2 regions of the Paenibacillus sp. FSL L8-0708 genome follow, and region 2 is predicted to be linked to the other one. Evidence: riboswitches for the same ligand, from Rfam matches in the RefSeq annotation. Region 2 holds a riboswitch; the other holds the start of a gene.
What was found. A riboswitch is a leader RNA that binds a small molecule or an ion and turns the genes downstream of it on or off. The one in region 2 is predicted to bind cyclic di-GMP.
Positions count from the first base shown of each region.

Region 1 (7,715 bases), 380 kb from region 2:
TGACGAGATCTATCATGCGCGAACAGCTTATGAATATACGCACGGGATTGTGCCTTACGAGAATACGCATCCACCGCTTGGTAAGCTGTTAATTGCCATAGGTATGGAGCTGTTCGGGGTCAATCCATTCGGCTGGCGTATTATCGGAACATTGTTCGGAGTTGCCATGTTACCTCTCATATATGTAATGGCGCTTCGTTTGTTTAAGAAAAGCAAATACGCCGCCCTCGCGGCAGGATTGTTTGCACTGGATTTCATGCATTTCACACAGACAAGAATCTCCACGATTGACGTATACGGAGTATTCTTCATTATGTTGATGTTCTATTTTATGCAGCGGTATTACACAATGAATTTCTACAAGCAGCCTTTAAGAAAAACATTAATTCCGTTATTCTGGTCTGGCTTATTCTTCGGAATCGGCGTAGCTTCGAAATGGATTGTGCTCTATGGAGGAGCAGGGCTGGCCATTATGCTGGCTATCTCCCTTTTTGAACGCTACAGAGAATACCAAGCCTCCGGACGCCTGCTGGCAGAGGGGAAGATTAAAGACAAGGAATTGCTGAGCACCTGTCGTGAAGCAGTAGATTCTTTTTGGAAAAAGACTATTATTACGTTGGCTAGTTGTATCGGGTTCTTTGTAATTATTCCAGTAATTATTTATAGCTTATCTTTTGTGCCGGGGTTATCTGCATCAGCAGAGGGCTTCACTATAAAAGGTTTGATTGATTCCCAAAAGAATATGTACAACTACCACAGTCAGCTTGTAGCTACACATCCCTTTGCTTCCTCATGGTGGCAATGGCCGTTTATGAAGAGACCGGTCTGGTTCTTTAGTGGCGGTGAAGGTTTGCCGGAAGGTCAGGTCAGCAGTATAGTGACTATGGGGAATCCTCTTATCTGGTGGACGGGTATTTTTGCGATGCTGGCAACACTGTGGATTACGCTGAAACGTAAAGATAAGAATCTCTACATGATTTGGATTGCCTTCTTCTCGCAATATGTTCCGTGGATGCTTGTCCCAAGAGAAACATTTATTTACCATTATTTTGCTATGGTGCCATTTATGATTCTTGGTATTGTATATATAATGAAGTTGTTGGATACTAAATTCCCTGAGGCCCGTTACGTACAGTATGTCTATGTAGCTGTTGCTTTGCTGCTCTTTATTGCTTTCTACCCGGTACTGTCAGGGATGCAGGTCAGTGGAGATTACGTGAAAGATATGCTGCGTTGGTTCCCTACTTGGGTTTTCTAGGATTTAATAAAAATCTATAAAATAAGTTTATGCATGCAGCGTTATTATGAAGTGTAGATGGATGTAACGCTCCAAAAAGCTTGTAGGAGGAATAAAGGTGAAAGCCAGATATAGTGTGATTGTACCCATGTTCAATGAGGAGCAAGTAATTAGCCATACTTATGAACGTTTGAAAAAAGTAATGGACGAGTGTGGCGATACTTATGAGCTGGTCTTCGTCAATGACGGCAGTCGTGATCGTTCCGCCCAGATGATTCGGGAGATCTGTGAACGAGACGAGCATGTCAAGCTGATTGACTTCTCGCGTAATTTCGGACATCAGGTAGCGATTACAGCTGGCATGGACTATGCCGAAGGTCAAGCGGTTGTTGTTATTGACGCTGATCTTCAGGATCCTCCGGAGGTCATTCTGCAAATGATCGAGAAGTGGAAAGAGGGCTACGACGTTGTATATGCGAAACGCCTGAAGCGCCACGGAGAAACGATGTTCAAAAAGGTCACCGCGAAGCTTTTTTACCGCCTGCTCAGCAGTATGACAAGTGTAGATATTCCTACGGATACAGGCGATTTCCGTCTTATTGACCGTAAGGTATGTGATGTCCTGCGGGGACTTAAAGAAAAGAACCGCTATGTCAGAGGTTTGGTGAGCTGGGTTGGCTTCAAGCAGACTATGGTGGAATATGAACGGGAAGAACGTTTTGCCGGAGAAACCAAATATCCGCTGAAGAAAATGATTCGTTTTGCGTTAGATGGCATCACCTCTTTTTCACATAAGCCGCTTAAGATTGCTACGTATATTGGATTCTTCCTTTCATTCTCTAGCTTTCTCTATTTATTTTTCGTCTTGTTCCAAAGGATATTTTTCACCTCCTGGACGGTTCCGGGCTGGGCTTCCATTGTAGGTGTCAATCTGCTCTTTAACGGTATTGTTCTGATGCTGTTGGGTGTGATTGGGGAGTATATCGGACGGATTTATGACGAGTCTAAAGATAGACCGCTATATATTGTTAGTGAGACTAAAGGCTACCAGAACGAAGAACAACTGGACCGCCGGAAGGACCACAATGATGTCAGATAAGAACTTGCGCGCTGCATTCATACAGTTCCTCAAATTTAATGCCGTAGGTTTGCTCAATACGCTTATTGATTTTGTGATTTTCACATTGTTGAATTCACTAGGGATGGTATACGCATTGGCGCAGGTGATCTCCTATAGTGCAGGCACGGCGAATAGCTTTATTTTGAATAAAAAAGTTACCTTTCGTGATCGCAACCGGGGGAATAAAGAAGGCTTCGACCGCGTACAGCTGGTCAAGTTTATCGTGCTGAATCTGGTAGTGCTCGGAATATCACTGTTGTTAATGCATCTGTTGACAGACAAACTAGGTATTCAAGTCTTGATCTCCAAGGTGCTGGTTACCTTTATCACGGTGATCATCAATTTCTTTGGAAGTCGTAAATGGGTATTTTAAACATTAATTTCAGGCAGAAGGAGTTGCTATGCTTAAAGGCAAGTAGCTGTTTCTGCTTGATTTGTATATAACCATAGAAACAATATACGGAGGTGAATAACATTGCGTAAATTCTCCTATCTACTCATACTGGCTGGGATACTTATCATGTTATATCCGACAGCTAACGAGTGGTACAACGACAGGCAGCAGGAGAAGTTATTAGAAACGGCTGAACTAAGCACTGCCGATAGTACTCCCCAGCCAGATCTGAAGAGCAGGTATGCTGAAGTTACTCAGCTGTTAGCAGAGGAATCGGTTCTGGATGCCCAGGCACAGCCCCAACCCCAAGAGACAGAAAAGCCTGAACCGGAGATTGCAGTCGGTGGCAAAGTAATCGCATTAATTGAAATCGATAAGATTGATTTGAAGCTGCCTGTATTAGAAGGGGCTACAAAAGCTAATATGAAACATGCTGCAGCCCATATGAAAGAAACGGCACCCCTTGGAGAGATCGGGAATGCTGCAATCGCGGCGCATCGGGCTCGAACTACGGGTCGTTTGTTTAACAGATTGAATGAGGTTGTTGTGGGGGATGTTATCACGGTAAAGACTAGTGATCAGGTGTTTAACTATGAGGTGTATGATATTTCTGTTGTAGATCCGAGTGATGTCTCCGTTCTTGACGGGAATGACAAGGATAAGATTCTTACTCTGATTACATGTGATCCGCTAGTGAATCCAACGCATCGGCTGATTGTTCATGCCAAATTAACAAAAGGAGAATAGTGAATGACAAGAAAACACAAATACCGGGAGATATTTATAAAATAATGGGTAATCTAGTAAATTAGGTCTTGTTCACAACTATAAATATGATAGTATTATACTATGAAAGCTAAACACGATAACGGCAAACCTTCCGAAAGGTAGGGACGCAAAGCTAAAGGGCCTTTTCCCGAAAGGATGGCAGCCAGCTACCGAATGAAGAGGCTTTTTTTGTTTGTTTCAAATGGATTCTATCAATTATATCTAGTAAAGCTAGAACAGATAGAGCTTATACGATAACGGCAAACCTATCGAAAGGTAGGGACGCAAAGCTAAAGGGCCTTCCCGAAAGGATGGCAGCCAGCTACCGAAAGGAGTTTTATCCGTGAAAAAGGTTTATTTTATGCTGGTGGCGTTGTTCGTCCTAACGACTTCAGTTCCGGTAAGTACAGCTCAAGCTGCAAGTGCAGATGCCAGCTGGTTGATTACATCCAAAGTGGCTCAAGGTGTTATTGGTATTAACTATGATATTCCGAAAGATAAAAGAATCAAACTCATGATCACCAAAGATAACAGCAGCTATACATATAACTTGTATGCTTCTGGACAAGCTGAGGACTTCCCTTTGCAACAAGGAAATGGGACTTATAAGGTTTCTGTTCTGGAGAACACAACCGGCAATAAATACAAAGCATTATATTCCGAAGTAGTAGACGTAACCATGAGTGACTCGAATTCCGTATATTTGGGCTCCGTACAGAATGTGAAATGGAGTTCTTCTGATAAAGCGATTGTCAAAGCTAAACAATTAGTACAAGGCAAAACAACAGACGAAGAGAAAGTTAAAGCGATCTATAACTATGTAGTTGCGAATGTACAATATGATTACTCTCTTGCTAATAGTGTAACTACTGATTATATTCCAAGCATCGATAAGACATTGACTACTAAAAAAGGGATTTGCTATGATTACGCTTCTCTTTTTGCCGCAATGCTGCGGAGTGTAGATGTTCCTGCTAAGTTGGTAATGGGGAATACAAGCTACGTTACGCAATATCATGCATGGAACGAAGTGTTGCTTAATGGGAAGTGGGTTACCATTGATACTACAGTGGATGCAGGACTTGCAAAGAGTGATAAGAAAACCGATTTAATTAAAGCCTCAAGCAAATATACTGCGGCAAAATACTATTAAGTTCGTCGCTAGAAACATAACTCTATTAAATAAACAACTAGCTTAATTATTAAGCTAGTTGTTTATTTTTATATTAGGGGTTGCTTTTCTATTAATAGTTGGGGTATTATAGGTAAGCGTTGTTAGACAGCGTACAGGCGATACAGACGAGGCTGATAAAAAGCTTCAAAAAATAAAGCTTGCATTTCTGAAAACAACATGATATATTATAAGAGTTGCTGCTGAGACATTAAACGGCGCCAACGAGAACTTGATCTTTGAAAACTGAACAACGAGTGAGTAGGAAATCACGTAAGTGAAATCCAAAATTAGAGAATTAATTTTCTCGTCAGATGTTTCAAAATGAGCATATCGCTCTTTTCAATACTAATTGGAGAGTTTGATCCTGGCTCAGGACGAACGCTGGCGGCGTGCCTAATACATGCAAGTCGAGCGGAGTCATTTTGAAAGCTTGCTTTCAAAATGACTTAGCGGCGGACGGGTGAGTAACACGTAGGCAACCTGCCCTTCAGACTGGGATAACTACCGGAAACGGTAGCTAATACCGGATAATTTCTTTTTTCTCCTGAGAGAAGAATGAAAGACGGAGCAATCTGTCACTGAGGGATGGGCCTGCGGCGCATTAGCTAGTTGGTGGGGTAACGGCCCACCAAGGCGACGATGCGTAGCCGACCTGAGAGGGTGAACGGCCACACTGGGACTGAGACACGGCCCAGACTCCTACGGGAGGCAGCAGTAGGGAATCTTCCGCAATGGGCGAAAGCCTGACGGAGCAACGCCGCGTGAGTGATGAAGGTTTTCGGATCGTAAAGCTCTGTTGCCAGGGAAGAACGTCCGGTAGAGTAACTGCTACCGGAGTGACGGTACCTGAGAAGAAAGCCCCGGCTAACTACGTGCCAGCAGCCGCGGTAATACGTAGGGGGCAAGCGTTGTCCGGAATTATTGGGCGTAAAGCGCGCGCAGGCGGCTATTTAAGTCTGGTGTTTAAACCTTGGGCTCAACCTGAGGTCGCACTGGAAACTGGGTGGCTTGAGTACAGAAGAGGAAAGTGGAATTCCACGTGTAGCGGTGAAATGCGTAGATATGTGGAGGAACACCAGTGGCGAAGGCGACTTTCTGGGCTGTAACTGACGCTGAGGCGCGAAAGCGTGGGGAGCAAACAGGATTAGATACCCTGGTAGTCCACGCCGTAAACGATGAGTGCTAGGTGTTAGGGGTTTCGATACCCTTGGTGCCGAAGTTAACACAGTAAGCACTCCGCCTGGGGAGTACGGTCGCAAGACTGAAACTCAAAGGAATTGACGGGGACCCGCACAAGCAGTGGAGTATGTGGTTTAATTCGAAGCAACGCGAAGAACCTTACCAGGTCTTGACATCCCTCTGAATCTGCTAGAGATAGCAGCGGCCTTCGGGACAGAGGAGACAGGTGGTGCATGGTTGTCGTCAGCTCGTGTCGTGAGATGTTGGGTTAAGTCCCGCAACGAGCGCAACCCTTAACTTTAGTTGCCAGCAAGTAATGTTGGGCACTCTAGAGTGACTGCCGGTGACAAACCGGAGGAAGGTGGGGATGACGTCAAATCATCATGCCCCTTATGACCTGGGCTACACACGTACTACAATGGCCGGTACAACGGGAAGCGAAGCCGCGAGGTGGAGCCAATCCCATCAAAGCCGGTCTCAGTTCGGATTGCAGGCTGCAACTCGCCTGCATGAAGTCGGAATTGCTAGTAATCGCGGATCAGCATGCCGCGGTGAATACGTTCCCGGGTCTTGTACACACCGCCCGTCACACCACGAGAGTTTACAACACCCGAAGTCGGTGGGGTAACCCGCAAGGGAGCCAGCCGCCGAAGGTGGGGTAGATGATTGGGGTGAAGTCGTAACAAGGTAGCCGTATCGGAAGGTGCGGCTGGATCACCTCCTTTCTATGGAGAATCGTTCTCTGCAATGAGGACATTCAAATCGGAAGCTAAGCTTCCAAAACTCAGGTTTAGGCCTGTTACTCACTCGTTGCTCAGTTTTGAGAGTTTAAGCTCTCAAGTAAGACTTGATCCTTGAAAACTGGATACCGAAACGAATTTGCGTTTTAGAACATCTTTTAGCAACTTGTGCAAACAAGTAAATGTTATTAGTGAGATTTTTCTTCGGAAGAATCAAGGTTAAGCTAATAAGAGCACACGGAGGATGCCTAGGCGCCAGGAGCCGACGAAGGACGTGGCGAACAACGAAACTGCCTCGGGGAGCTGTAAGCAAGCTTTGATCCGGGGGTGTCCGAATGGGGAAACCCAGCTGTGGTAATTCGCAGTTACTCATTTCTGAATACATAGGAAATGTAGAGGCAGACCAGGGGAACTGAAACATCTAAGTACCCTGAGGAAGAGAAAACAATAGTGATTCCGTCAGTAGCGGCGAGCGAACGCGGAACAGCCTAAACCTAAGAGCTTGCTCTTAGGGGTTGTGGGACGTCTCACATGGAGTTACAAAGGAATATGGTAGGCGAAGAGGTCTGGAAAGGCCCGCGATAGAGGTAAAAGCCCTGTAACCTAAACTGTATTCTCTCCGAGACGGATCCCGAGTAGTGCGGGGCACGTGAAACCCCGTATGAATCCAGCAGGACCATCTGCTAAGGCTAAATACTACCTGGCGACCGATAGTGAAACAGTACCGTGAGGGAAAGGTGAAAAGCACCCCGGAAGGGGAGTGAAATAGAACCTGAAACCGTGTGCTTACAAAAAGTCAGAGCCCTATTAATGGGTGATGGCGTGCCTTTTGTAGAATGAACCGGCGAGTTACGTTTAACATGCAAGGTTAAGCCGAGAAGGTGGAGCCGCAGCGAAAGCGAGTCTGAATAGGGCGAATTAGTATGTGGACGTAGACCCGAAACCGTGTGATCTACCCCTGTCCAGGGTGAAGGTGCGGTAACACGCACTGGAGGCCCGAACCCACGTACGTTGAAAAGTGCGGGGATGAGGTGGGGGTAGCGGAGAAATTCCAATCGAACTCGGAGATAGCTGGTTCTCCCCGAAATAGCTTTAGGGCTAGC
Region 1 is NZ_JBBPBC010000001.1:797,009-804,723, forward strand. Features, by position in the region: gene NYE58_RS03675 (phospholipid carrier-dependent glycosyltransferase) at 1-1,258, shown strand, start outside; gene NYE58_RS03680 (glycosyltransferase family 2 protein) at 1,356-2,336, shown strand; gene NYE58_RS03685 (GtrA family protein) at 2,326-2,730, shown strand; gene NYE58_RS03690 (class D sortase) at 2,833-3,498, shown strand; cyclic di-GMP riboswitch class I at 3,612-3,694, shown strand; cyclic di-GMP riboswitch class I at 3,769-3,849, shown strand; gene NYE58_RS03695 (transglutaminase-like domain-containing protein) at 3,863-4,672, shown strand; rRNA gene NYE58_RS03700 (16S ribosomal RNA) at 5,040-6,597, shown strand; rRNA gene NYE58_RS03705 (23S ribosomal RNA) at 6,830-7,715, shown strand, end outside.
Region 1: it holds a riboswitch for cyclic di-GMP, as region 2 does, so the genes downstream of both, NYE58_RS03695 (transglutaminase-like domain-containing protein) here and NYE58_RS05230 (glycosyl hydrolase) in region 2, are expected to answer to the same signal.

Region 2 (7,715 bases):
TGGGGCACTAGATACTATTATTCCTTATGTAAATGGTGTGTTCTTTCAGCATCAAGAAGTGGAGGATCTACTTAATGCTATTTATGAGGTAGAGTCCTACGCTTGGGATATCGATCAAATTATGGAGCACGCACGTAAATTCGATGAGCAGGCGTTTATGGTTAAGTTCAAGCAGTATGTTGAGCAGGCGTACGTCAATTTTCTAAAAGGAGGATGATTATATGAAGCTGACAGTAATCGGTACTGGGTATGTGGGTCTTGTATCTGGCGTGTGCTTTGCACTGGGCGGACATCATGTCATCTGTGTGGATAAGGACGAGGAAAAGATTAAAAAGCTGAAACAGATGGAATCGCCCATCTATGAGCCGGGAATCGAGGAACTGATTGAACTTAATCTTCGTGAGGAACGGTTATCTTTTTCTGCAGATCTTCAAGCGTCGGTGCGCCGTTCAGATATTATCATTCTTGCTGTAGGTACGCCATCATTGCCTAACGGTGAAGCAGACTTAACCTACATTGAGGGTGCAGCCGCTGAAATCGCCAAAGCGATGGAAGGGCACAAAATTATAATGACTAAATCTACAGTTCCAGTAGGAACAAATGAAAAAATCTCTCAAATGATCTCTAAGTATACCCAACATTCTTTTGATATCGTGTCTGCACCTGAGTTTTTACGTGAAGGGTCAGCGATTCGCGATACCCTCCATCCTGATAGAATTATCATTGGCCTTGATAATCCAGAGCTGGAACCAACGATGCGCGAGCTTCATAAGGGTTTCACAGAAAATGTATTTGTAACAGATATACGCAGTGCTGAAATGATCAAATATGCTTCGAATGCATTTTTGGCCACGAAGATTTCCTTTATTAATGAGATCGCCAATATTTGTGAAAAAGTGGGAGCTGATGTAACCGAGGTAGCACAAGGAATGGGTATGGACCAAAGAATCGGGTCATCCTTCCTGCAGGCTGGTATCGGTTATGGAGGCTCCTGTTTCCCGAAAGACACTAATGCGCTCATTCAAATTGCGGGCAACGTCGATTACGAATTCAAATTATTGAAATCTGTAGTCGAAGTGAACAAGGGACAACGGTTTATGATCATCTCCAAGCTGCATGAATCACTTGGCAGCCTGCGCGGTTCGACAATTGGGATATGGGGGCTTGCTTTTAAGCCTAACACTGATGATGTCCGCGAAGCTCCAGCCAGAGAGATTGTTGAGGCACTGGTGGCTGAAGGGGCAACAGTCAAACTATATGATCCAATCGCAGCTACAAATTTCAGGCAGCAATACGATCATCCGCAGCTTCGCTGGTGCAATCTGCCAGAGGAGGCGGCTGAGGGCAGCGATGCCGTATGCCTCTTGACCGATTGGAGCCTACTGAAGGACATTGATCTGCATCAGCTGGCGAAAAGCATGCGCAATGGGGTGCTGATTGATGGACGCAACGTGTATTCCAAGGAGCAAATCGAGGGTACCGGCCTCGTTTATCATTCTGTCGGTCGCCCGCAGATGGGTGGATTGAGCGGTTATTCTGCTAGTGTAGCTGGAGCGGTTTAATCTAAGTTATATTGATTGAACATGTGTTTTTTCTATTTAGGGATGAGCCGTGACTCCAGAGAATGTTTGGACTTCCAGCCGCTGTTGTCTGCAGATTTCCTGATTTTAACCGCTGATAGCGGTAGAAATCCGCAGACAAAGGCGGACGCTATCGCTCTTACAGTTCCAAAATTCCCCTCCGTCACTCCGTTCCCTTATCTTAAGTTTCTAAGCAATTTATAAAGTTAGGTACTCTGATTATATACCGCAGTAGCATTTGTAGTTGTCATTGTCTCTGTCTCTGTGGTGGCAACTAGTCTTGCTCTTGTAGTTGCAGTTGTTCTTGCAGTTGTTCTTGCAGTTGCAGCTGCCTCCCCCGGAGCAGAAGCAAATCTTTAGAAAAACGTGCTTGCTTCCGGCTGGTACAGCCCGGTACGCACGGATCAAGTATTAAGAAGAAGTTGGTTAGGTTAAGAACGGAAAGGGAATTTGGAATTGTAGAAACGGAGTGTTCGCCCGAAAGATTTCCGTAGGAAAGCTAGCTTCAAAAGCATATGCTATCCTCGGATTTCTACCGCGAGAAGCGGTTCAATCAGGAAATCTGAGGATAACAGCGATCGGAAGTCCAAAATCCCTTGGAGTGGTTTCTACCTAACAAATTTTTTTAGTGCATCCGCTCGAAATAAGGCTAAGTGGAAGCTGACGTTTTGATAACAATTCAAATATGCTCGATTTCCATAATTCAAGGAGGGTTCATTCTATGAAAATGGTACTTCTATCAGGCGGTTCAGGTAAACGGTTATGGCCGTTGTCCAACGACTCACGTTCAAAGCAATTTCTAAAGGTACTTGAAAGCCCTCAAGGTGAACCAGAATCCATGGTACAACGTGTCTGGAGACAGCTGGAGGAAGCAGGGATGGCAGAATCATCTTATCTGGCCACCGGCCGTGGCCAAGTAGAAATGATACAAAGCCAACTGGGAAGTCATGTGCCGATTATCGTTGAACCGGAGCGTCGGGATACTTTTCCGGCTATCGCCTTAACAGCTACCTATCTTTATTCAGTGGCAGGTGTTTCTCCAGCGGAGACGGTAGCAATATTGCCTGTTGACCCTTATGTAGAAGCATCTTTTTTCGATACCATAGCTATGCTTGAGGGGACCATGCTGGAAAGTGGAGCAAATCTGGCTCTAATGGGTGTTGTTCCTGAACATGCCTCAGAGAAATACGGATATATTATTCCTACCACCGAAGAGGCGGGGGAAAATGGTTTTATGAAGGTGAGTCACTTTCAAGAGAAACCTGACCGCATACAAGCAGAACAGCTCATCGAGCAAAATGCCTTGTGGAATTGCGGAGTGTTTGCCTTCCGCTTAGGGTACTTGTTAGATATTTTGCAGCGTAAAGGGTTGCCTTTAGGATATGAAGAATTGCAGAAGCAGTATAAGCTATTGTCTTCCATCAGTTTTGATTATGAAGTGGTGGAGAAAGAAGAACATATTGTGGTGCAGCCGTATGATGGATTCTGGAAGGATCTTGGAACGTGGAATACGCTGACAGAGGAAATGAGCAGCAAGCATGTAGGAAAAGGTTTTGTGACGGCGGATTCTGAGGGGACTTGCTTGATTAATGAGCTGGACATTCCGATTACGGTAATTGGTGCGAAGGATCTGATCATTGCGGCTAGCCCGGATGGGATTCTAGTTACCCATAAAGCTGAGAGCCCACGGATTAAAGAAGTGCTGAAGACCTTTGAACAAAGACCGATGTACGAGGAACGCCGTTGGGGTCATTACAAAGTTATTGATTATGTGAAATATGATGAAGGCAATGAAGTGCTGACCAAACGGATTTTTATATCCGAGGGGAATAATATCAGCTATCAATTACATCGCAAGCGTAGTGAAATTTGGACAATCGTCAGCGGCGAAGCAAGTATTGTGCTGAATGAGAAAAAACATAATGTGAAGGCTGGGGACGTGGTACGTATACCGGAAGGAACGAAGCACGCGATCCTTGCTTTGACGGATGTTGAGTTTATAGAGGTACAGACGGGGTCTGAATTAGTAGAAGAAGATAACATACGTATTACTTTAGACTGGAATGATATAGAACTACAACAATTCATTTCATAGGTCTAACCTATCTATTTAACCAATTCAAAATTTCTTGAAACAGGTAAATTGACTCAATTATCAAAAAAAGTCATAAAAACACTTAATATATCATTAATTGTCGTCGATACTTACGGTAAGAGAGATTATTTCTCTTAAATTGAAAAGGCAAACCTATCGAAAGGTAGGGACGCAAAGCTATAGGGCCTTCGAAAGAGTGGCAGCCTGGCTACCGAAAGGGAGATTATTTTGAAAGCTTACCGTACGTATCGATTGTTTGGTGCATTTCTGTCACTCGTCCTGTTTCTGACTGCACTTCCGCTTGCTGTTGGAATTTCGCCGTCTGTTGTCATAGCTGCTTCAAATTCTGGAACGCCAGTTACCCCAGGTGCCTCACCTGAAGCCGTAAAGCTGCTTAACTATTTTTACTCGATCTCAGGAAAAGGTATTATTGCCGGTCAACATGACTATTTAGAAAGTCCAGATGAAATTAACAATATGCTGAAGGGAACCAGCGGACAATATGCGGCTCTTCACGGTTATGAAATGGGTGCGATCAGTGGCCAGTCCGAAGCAACGATGGCTTGGCAACGTCAAAGTGTGGTGAACAGCGCCATCAACTGGAATAAAGCGGGCGGGATCGTAGCTATGACTTTTCATGCTAACCTGCCGGGCACCTCTTATGACTGGGATAATGTGAAAAAAACACTTAGCCAGAGTGAGTTCGATAGTTACGTTACACCGGGTACCAAGCAATATAACAATCTGATCGCTGAGCTTGATAAGGTGGCCGTCTCTTTAAAAAGCTTGCGCGATGCCAACGTTCCGGTGCTTTGGAGACCCTATCATGAAATGAACGGGAACTGGTTCTGGTGGGGGAAGAAAAATAACTTTTCTAAACTATGGAATATTATGTATGACCGTTTTGTTAACGTTCATAAATTAAATAATTTGTTATGGGTATGGAGTCCGAATGCTCCCAATGTTTGGTCAGATCCTTATGCGCTAACTTATCCAGGTGCTGATAAAGTAGATATTCTGGCAGCAGATATATACGAAAATGATTACCAGCAAAAATACTATGACAGCTTATTGAGTCTAGCCGCAGGCAAACCGATTGCGATCGGGGAAAATGGTGAAATGCCTAATCTGGAGAAGCTTCAGCAATCGCAAAATAAATGGACGTATATGATGAGCTGGGGAAAAATGCTTTACGAGAATAACAGTGCAGACACAATCAAAACATTTATGAATAGCAACTATACCCTGACCAGAGATAAATTAAATACTGGTCTGGCACCGACACCTAGCGCCGCACCAGCGCCGGCACCTTCCGAAGAAGAGGGGGAGGCAGCAATTCCTCTCGCGAAGGGGCTTGCAGGAGAGTATTACAACAACATGCAGTTGTCGGGAGCAGCAGCTCTTAACAGAACTGATGCAATAATCGATTTCAATTGGCGGCAAGGCTCGCCGGATGCCGCCCTCGGGATTGATCGGTTCTCCATACGTTGGAGCGGTAAAATCAAGCCATTATATAATGAGCAATATACATTTTACACTACCTCAGATGATGGTATCCGTGTCTGGGTGAATGGGGAATCCGTGATTGATAGTTGGACTAAGCAAAGTGGTACTGAGCGTAAGGGCACTATAACGCTGAAGGCTGGCCAGCTATATGATATCAAGGTGGAGTATTACGAGAATGAAGGCGATGCGAGAGTCCGCTTGATGTGGGAAAGTGCTAGTCAAGCTAAAGAGACAGTTCCAGCAAGTGCACTTTTTCTTCCGGATGTCTCCTGATTGATGAAAATTAAAGGTCGATCCTTAGTGGCTCTGCGTTATTGCAGAGCTACTAAGCTATAGTCCTCATTAGGTCAGAAGACGATTGTCCGATAACAGGTATGTTTTTAACACCTGTGGAGGCAGTACAGCTACCGAAAGGAGGATTTATTTGCGTAAATATTATAAGAAAAACAGATTGTTGTTTACTATGTTACCGGTGTTTATTATTTTTTCCTTGCTGCCTTGGGGAGAGGTTAAAAGTCTTCCGAAGGCTATGAGTGTTTCTTCCTCTCTACCTCCGGCTATACCAAGCAATCCTTCGGCTTCTGAAGAAGCCAAGCAACTGCTGAGTAATTTGGTAAATCTACGTGGCAAAGGGATCTTGTCCGGCCAGCATGATTATCTAGAAAGTCCAGATGAACTGGTTCATAAGCTGAAGAATACTTCGGGACAAAATGCTGTTCTACATGGTTATGAATTAGGGGCGATTAATAATCAATCCGAAGAGACGATCGCAGAACAGCGGCAAGCTGTTATAGACAGTGCAATTGAATGGCATCAAGAGGGTGGCATTGTAGCCATGACCTTCCATCAGAGTTTACCGGGAACCTCTCCAGAGTGGTCCAATGTAAACAGAAGTCTCAGTCAAGAGAAATTTAATGCTTATGTTACACCTGGGACAGCTCAGTATAAGAAGCTAATCTCAGATCTAGACGAGGTTGCTGGATATTTGGGTCAGCTGCGTGATGCCGGAGTTCCGGTCTTATGGCGACCTTACCATGAAATGAATGGTGGTTGGTTTTGGTGGGGGAAAAAGGACAATTTTTCAGAGCTGTGGAGTATTGTCTATGATCGTTTTGTAAACACACACAAGCTAAATAATCTACTGTGGGTGTGGAATCCGAATGCGCCGAATGAATGGTCAGATCCATATGCTGCATATTATCCCGGTGGGGATAAACTCGATGTTCTGGCTGCGGATATCTACAATAACGATTATAAACAGTCCTACTATGAGGATCTGCTCGCATTGGCCGAGGGTAAACCTATCGGAATCGGGGAGAGTGGGCAACTGCCGAACCCGGATGTATTAACTGAGAAACAAAATAAATGGGTCTATATGATGACCTGGGGAAAATTACTGACAGAAAATAATACGCTACAGTCAATTAAAAGCTTTATGAAAGACTCGTTTATAGTATCAAGAGAGGACTATGTTCTCACAACAGGAGGTCCTTCGATAGCACCCGTAACTCCGATAACCCTAACGGGTTTAACTGGAGAATACTATAACAATACTGATTTAGAGGGAGAAGCGGTACTTATCCGCAATGACCGTAAGATTGATTTTAATTGGCATGGCGGGTCTCCTGCCTCAGAGATAAATGAAGATCACTTTTCTGTACGCTGGAAAGGGAAACTCAAACCCAAATTCAGTGAAAAATATACGATTTCGGCATCCTCTGATGATGGAGTCCGTGTCTGGATTGACGGAAAGCTGATCATCGACAATTGGAAAAATCAAAGTGCAACCCTTCATAAAGGAAGTATCCCGCTCACAGCCGGAACGCTTTATGATATCCAAATTGAATATTATGAGAATGAAGGAGATGCCAATCTTCGTTTGCTATGGGAGAGTTCCCGCCAGAAGCAGCAGGTAATTCCACAAGGGGCATTGTTCCTTCCTTAATCTAATGAAATGATAGGGTAAGACATTCCGGAAGAAAGAGAGGACCTATGGATGGGAATAACGAGGAGAATATCTAATAGAAAAAATAAGATATCTGCAAACAAACCATTACTGTTATTACTAAAATTCGCCGCATTAACCGTCTTGTTTCTGTTGTCTGTCTCTGTCTTCGGAACGAATAGGACAAACGATTATAAGGTAGGTGCCAATATACCGAGACTATCTGCAGGAACTGATGCTGCAGCAGAAATACCGGATGGTACTGTGATCTGGAATCTGGGACAACATGATGGCTCAGCAGCTGAATTCGCTGCGAGTGGCACTTCTGGCAGCAAGAAGGAATTTAATGTTACTTCTTCGGTGCTCAAATCATCGGCTCTTCAGAGCTTGCCTGCAGGCTTGAATGGAAAGACCCAGCCGGAATTAACGATCACCTATCAGCTAAATAAGATCCCGGAGAATGGGGTCTTATTTAGCGTAGGTATTCTGGATGCTTATAAATCCGTGCCGCAAATGAGTGTGTTCTCCAATCATCAATTGTCGGGGATCATTCAAATTGCGGGCGTTGCTGGCACAGAAAGCGAATATA
Region 2 is NZ_JBBPBC010000001.1:1,173,331-1,181,045, forward strand. Features, by position in the region: gene NYE58_RS05215 (glycosyltransferase) at 1-217, shown strand, start outside; gene NYE58_RS05220 (UDP-glucose dehydrogenase family protein) at 222-1,562, shown strand; gene NYE58_RS05225 (sugar phosphate nucleotidyltransferase) at 2,302-3,675, shown strand; cyclic di-GMP riboswitch class I at 3,812-3,891, shown strand; gene NYE58_RS05230 (glycosyl hydrolase) at 3,904-5,454, shown strand; gene NYE58_RS05235 (glycosyl hydrolase) at 5,606-7,126, shown strand; gene NYE58_RS05240 (discoidin domain-containing protein) at 7,178-7,715, shown strand, end outside.